2 regions of the Methylophilus sp. DMC14 genome follow, and region 1 is predicted to be linked to the other one. Evidence: riboswitches for the same ligand, from Rfam matches in the RefSeq annotation. Region 1 holds a riboswitch; the other holds the start of a gene.

Evidence for each region. Region 1 has a riboswitch for cobalamin ahead of nrdA (class 1a ribonucleoside-diphosphate reductase subunit alpha). Riboswitches for the same ligand answer to the same signal wherever they lie in the genome.
Region 2: linked by a shared signal. The riboswitch ahead of ACT53C_RS02050 (TonB-dependent receptor domain-containing protein) and the one ahead of nrdA (class 1a ribonucleoside-diphosphate reductase subunit alpha) in region 1 are both predicted to bind cobalamin.

The regions. Positions count from the first base shown of each region.
Region 1 covers NZ_JBQUZA010000005.1:232,913-236,037, reverse strand. Annotated here, with positions in the region: gene ACT53C_RS11755 (PepSY-associated TM helix domain-containing protein) at 1-647, shown strand, start outside; cobalamin riboswitch at 733-953, shown strand; gene nrdA (class 1a ribonucleoside-diphosphate reductase subunit alpha) at 1,132-3,125, shown strand, end outside.
Region 2 covers NZ_JBQUZA010000001.1:392,011-395,135, reverse strand. Annotated here, with positions in the region: gene ACT53C_RS02050 (TonB-dependent receptor domain-containing protein) at 1-1,598, opposite strand, end outside; cobalamin riboswitch at 1,750-1,961, opposite strand; gene ACT53C_RS02045 (hypothetical protein) at 2,052-2,288, shown strand; gene ACT53C_RS02040 (cell division protein ZapA) at 2,291-2,593, shown strand; gene ACT53C_RS02035 (DUF2237 family protein) at 2,877-3,125, opposite strand, start outside.

The sequences.
Region 1 (3,125 bases):
AATGGCAAGCTTCGACCACGCGTATCAACTTTGACCTGCACCGTGCAGTCGGGCTCTGGCTGTGCAGCGTGTTGCTGGTCTTTGCCTGGTCCAGCGTCATGTTCAACCTGCGCGAGCAGGTCTATCTGCCCATCATGACCAAGCTGATGCCGTTTGATTTGTCCTGGCGCAGCATCCCCAAATTGCCGCAACCGCTGACCAGCCTGCCCATGCCCTGGCCGCAGGCTCACCAGTTGGCGCAGCAAGCCATGCAAGGCTTTGCAAAAAATCATCACCTGCAGATTGATTATGAAGACCGTTTGCGTCTGGATCGCGAGCGCGGCGTGTACCAGTATTTTGTGCATAGCTCGGCCGATTTGCGGCAGGACCGGGGCAATACAGCCATTGCGATAGATGCCTATACCGGTGAAATCAAAGGCCACTGGCTGCCGACGCAAGACCAGTCCGGGAACACCTTTAGCAACTGGCTGGGTGCCTTGCATATGGGGCAGGTGTTTGGCATGCCCTACCGCATCTTTGTCTGTTGCACTGGCTTGTCACTGGTGCTGGTGACAGTCACGGGCGTGCTGATCTGGAGTCGAAAGCGCCAATCGAGTCGAGTGATTGAAACACTGCAACGCAAAAAATGGCACCGTTCGGGTGTCTGAAAAAATATATTCAGGCAAAACAATCACTTAGTGTCTCATAACAATATATTGTGTTTTTGTGTGTTGAAAATGCATATATATTGATTTATAGTCACGTCCATACGGTATACGGGCACTGATCAGTGCCTGTCTTTAAAAGGGAATCTGGTGCGCGATGGCGATGGCCATTGTCAAGCCAGAGCTGCCCCCGCAACTGTAATCAGCGAGTTGTTTGCTGCTTTGCGTGCCACTGAAGCGATTCGGGAAGGCCAAGGCAAACAATCATGACCTGAGAGCCAGGAGACCTGCCGTGATTTTTTCTTGTTAACGTTTGAGGCGGGGTGTCCTCGGCAGATGCAGTGAGTCCTGTACTGATTGCAAGTCTGGTCTTTAAACGGGTGCAGGTTTTTTCTTTGATTGCTCGACAACGGGCAGGCTATCGCCAGAAAAAATGCGCCCCGCAGCCAGTGCCGTGTCCCTTCCGCCGCCAGCACTGGGAGCCACCATGACACAATACGAATCCATGCAAGCCACTAAACGTGATGGCCGCAAGGAACCGATTAACCTCGACAAGATTCATCGCGTCATTGATTGGGCCGCACAAGGCCTCAATAATGTCTCGGTGTCACAAGTTGAATTGCGCTCCCATATCCAGTTTTATGATGGTATCCGCACCGACGATATCCATGAAACCATCATCAAATCTGCTGCCGACCTGATTTCGGAAGAAACCCCGGATTACCAGTACCTGGCTGCACGCCTGAATATTTTTCACCTGCGCAAAATTGCTTATGGCCAGTTTGAGCCACCGCATTTGTTTGACCATGTGACCAACCTGACCGCGCTGGGCAAATACGATCCGCACCTGCTCAAGGATTACAGCCGCGAAGAGTTTGATACGCTGAATGGCTATCTGGACCACTGGCGCGATATGAATTTCTCTTACGCCGCTGTCAAGCAGCTTGAGGGCAAATATCTGGTACAAAACCGCGTCACCAAAAAGATCTACGAGAGCCCGCAGTTCCTTTACATTCTGGTGGCGATGAGCCTGTTTGCCAACTACAAGGGCCAGGCACGCCTCGATTACATCAAGCGTTTTTATGATGCGGTGTCTACCTTCAAGATCTCACTGCCGACGCCAATTATGTCTGGCGTGCGGACGCCGACACGCCAGTTCAGCTCTTGCGTGCTGATTGAGTGTGACGACAGCCTGGACAGTATCAACGCCACCTCCAGCGCGATTGTGAAGTATGTGTCGCAGCGCGCCGGTATCGGCGTCAACGCGGGCCGTATCCGTGCGCTGGGCAGTGAAATCCGTGGTGGTGAAGCACAGCACACCGGCTGCCTGCCGTTCTACAAGTTGTTCCAGTCTGCGGTCAAATCCTGCTCACAGGGCGGCGTGCGCGGCGGGGCGGCGACGTTGTTCTACCCATTGTGGCACCTTGAGGTTGAATCCCTGCTGGTCCTCAAAAACAACCGCGGCGTGGAAGAAAACCGCGTGCGCCACCTCGACTACGGCGTGCAGATCAACCGCCTCATGTACCAGCGCCTGATCAAAGGTGAACAGATCACCTTGTTCTCGCCGCATGATGTGCCCGGTCTGTATGACGCGTTCTTTGCCGATCAGGATACCTTTGAGCGCCTCTACACCCAGTACGAAGCCGATGACAGCATCCGCAAGCGCAGCTTGCCTGCAGTAGACTTGTTCTCGCTCATGATGCAAGAGCGCGCCGGTACCGGCCGTATCTACATCCAGAACGTGGACCATTGCAACACACATAGCCCGTTTGATCCGGCCGTTGCACCGGTGCGCCAGTCCAACCTGTGTATGGAAATCGCACTGCCGACCAAGCCACTCAATGACATCAACGACACCGAAGGCGAAATTGCGCTGTGTACCCTGTCAGCATTTAACCTGGGCGCGCTGGAATCGCTGGACGAGCTCGAAGGTCTGGCCGACCTCGTGGTTCGTGCATTAGATGCCTTGCTCGAATACCAGGATTACCCAGTCAAAGCCGCGCTCAACGCCACCAATAAGCGCCGTTCATTGGGCGTGGGCGTGATCAATTATGCCTATTACCTGGCCAAAAACGGCACCAGCTATACTGACGATGCTGCGCTGGGCCTGACCCACCGTACCTTTGAGGCGATTCAGTACTATCTGCTAAAAGCGTCCGTACAACTGTCTCGCGAGTTTGGCGCGTGTGGTGCGTTTAACGAGACCACTTATGCCAAAGGCATTTTGCCGATTGATACCTACAAAAAAGACCTGGATGCCGTGTGCAACGAGCCGCTGCGTCTGGATTGGGAAAGCCTGCGCAAGGAAATCCAGAAAGATGGCTTGCGCAATTCCACGCTGACGGCGCTGATGCCTTCCGAGACTTCCAGCCAGATTGCCAATGCCACCAACGGCATTGAGCCACCGCGTGGCCTGGTCTCGGTCAAGCAATCCAAAGACGGCATCTTGCGCCAGGTGGTGCCTGAGATTGACCGCCTGCG
Region 2 (3,125 bases), on a different contig from region 1:
TAGCGCTGACTTCTTCTCGGTAGCAGTTTGTCTGTATCGTCAGATCTCGGTGACTGAACGGTGAGGTTGCCAGATAGTTGCCATTGATCGTCCAGCATGGCACTGGCTTCCATGGTGATGCCTTGAATGACCACTTTCCCAGCATTGACAGGGCAGAATCCGGCAAACGAACATCCGGAAGTGGCAGGGCCAACGTTCTGAATCAAGTCGCGAATGTGATTTTCAAATACAGTCATTTTGGCTTGAATCTCTGTACTTTGATAACGTAGGCTCGTTTCGAAGTTATCAGATTTTTCTGGTTTTAGTGATGGGTCACCAAAGCTTGGAAAATACAATTGATTAAAGGTAGGGGCTCTAAAAGCAGAGCCATATTGCGCAGTGATTTTCCATGCGGGTGAAAATGTATAACCATAACCCACCCCACCTGTGACGTAGTTACCATATTGGCTGTTATGGTCTTCACGCACCGAGAGCTGTGTGCTGTGTGCAGCATGGTTGCCCACAAAACTCATCAGAAAGCCGTCATCGTTGCGTGTTCTATTAATAATACTTGGAACACCATTGGACAAAGTGTCTACCTCTTGTTCAAGTCTATCGTAGGCAAACGTCAAGGTTCCAACATTGAGTGAGTAGTCATGTTGCCAGGTGATCTGAGTCTGCTTGGAATCAAACCTGCTGTTGCTAGTGGCACTATTCAGGCTAAACGAACGCTCACGGCCTACGCCATATTTCAAGGTGCTATTCCAATGCTCAGTCACCCGGTTTTTGAGGGTTGTACCATAAGCTTGTTGGTGCGTGGTTGAGTAGTTATTGTATCCATTGTCAAAGTGATTCAGCCCATCAGACTCCATGAGGTGGACATCGAGGCTGTGCCCTTCAGCAAACTCGAGAGTTGCATAAGCTGAACCACTTAAATTACGGTAACCGTCTCGATCGCGATCAATCGCCAACGGGGGGTGTTTCTTTGCAGATATGCCATGCGTGTCATAGCTATTTACTTGCCCGCCAAATTGAAGGGCACGAAAACGGCTGCCAAATCCTGCGCTACCCGTGTAGGTATCATAACTACCCGTGCCAACACTGCCAAAAAACCTTGATTGATCAGTCTTTTCCCGGCGAGTAAAAATTTGAATCACGCCGCCAATGGCATCTGCACCATATAAACTTGAAGCAGGGCCTCGCAAGATTTCTATTCTGTCTATTAGAGCGAGTGGTAGATTTTCAATCGCGGTTGTACCTAATGTGACAGAGTTGATGCGTAAGCCATCCACTAAAATCACGACTTGTTCCGGATTAGTCCCCCGTAAAAAGACGCTACTTGCAGTCCCGATGCCACCACTGGTTGAAATTTGTAAGCCCGGTTGCAGTCTGAGTAAGTCGGGTAGAGAGCTGCCTTTTAAGCGATCTATTTCATCGCGAGTAATGATCGTAATATCCCCAGTAGCCGTTTTAGTAGAAACAGGAACTCTGGCAGCTGTGACGCTAATTTCATCCAAAGCCAGTGAAGCAACCTCATTCGTGTTTTGTAAAAATACTTCTTGTGCTTGAGCAAGCGCAGGAGAGAGGGCGATGAGTCCCAAAATAATTCTTTTATTCATGATTGTTTCCGATAGTGCATGCAACCCCGCATGCGGGACATAAAATGGAAACGCAAGGTGGATAGGCCAATACAAAACCAAAGGCCTAAGTAGACGTTTAAGAATCTTAGAATGTCATTTTCTGAAACCGTCACCCCGCGGTATTTCCATGCTTAATTTAAGTTGCTAGGCCGGTCTCCGGGCTGGCAAGTTTTGGTCTATCGCCTTCCCAAGTTTTTACTCAGTGGCGTGTGGATAGACCCGCACTTGCTTACCGTTGCGGGGGCAGCACAGGCATTGCGAACGAGGTTCGCGCACCTGTTTCCCAGTTTCACCCTTGTCTGCAAGAACGCAGACGCAGGCACCTGACAACTGTTCGGCATTCTAGTCTAAAGCAGTGACTTTGACCAGTTGCATGGTGTCTTGCGAGGGGCTTCAAATTCTTAATTTACTTTGAAAAAATGCGCTTAGCTATTGACCACACTCGTTTTTTTAAAAGATAATGGGCTGATGGATGCCGATTTGAAAAGTCTTGAAGAGCGTGTGACGAAGCTGATTGCTTTGTGCAGCCAGCTGCGTGACGAAAACGTGGAGTTACGTCAGGAGGTCACGCGTTTGCATCAGGAGTCACAATCTCTAAAGCTGAACATGACGCAAGCCAGTGTGCAGCTGGAGCGCTTGTTGTCGGCATTGCCTGAGGAAGGTCGTTAGTCATGGCCAAGCAGCCGATTGATATCGAGATCATGGGCCGCGCGTTTAGCGTGACCTGTACCGACGAAGAGCGCGACAGTTTATTGCAAGCGGTGGGTTACCTTGATGGTAAAATGCGCGAAATTCGTGATGTGGGCAAGATGGTGAGTGTGGAGCGCATTGCGATCATGGCCGCGCTGAACATTACCCATGAGTTGTTGAATACGCGTAGCGGCGGAGTTGATGTGGGCGATGTGAAAAAGCGCATTTCTACCATGCAGCAGCAGATCGATGATGTTTTGTCCGGCCAGCACAAATTATTGTAATCCGCTTCATTTCACAAAATTTTAACCGTCATTAGTATTAAATGACGTATCATAAAAGTGGTGTGCTAAGGCGTTGCCTGAGTCCAAAATTCCTTGAACTAGTCTTTGTTATAGGTTTCGGCTCATCAGGTGCGGTGCGATCGCACTAAGTTGGGCGGTCTTTTAAGACGCCCTTGGCGTGCGAACCTAATGTACCTTAGGCTGTTACCACCTGAACTTTTTTGGTTCAGGATTAGCGGCTCAGGTAACCCCTTAGCACATCCCCTCTCGTACCTTTGTCTTGTTATCTCAAGGCGTGGTATTTCAGGTCCGCCAGGCTAATGATTTCCAGGCAGTTTTCGTGGCAAGACTCCAGAATCACTGGCGGCGCATAACCCGCTTCACTGGCTTCCAGCCATCTTCTCGCACACAGGCACCACCGATCACCAGCCTTGAGCCCGGGAAATGCATAGTCTGGTCTGGGGGTGGACAAGTCATTGCCTTGCGCTTGCGAAAACGCCAGAAACTCATCTGTCATTTCTGCGCAGACGGT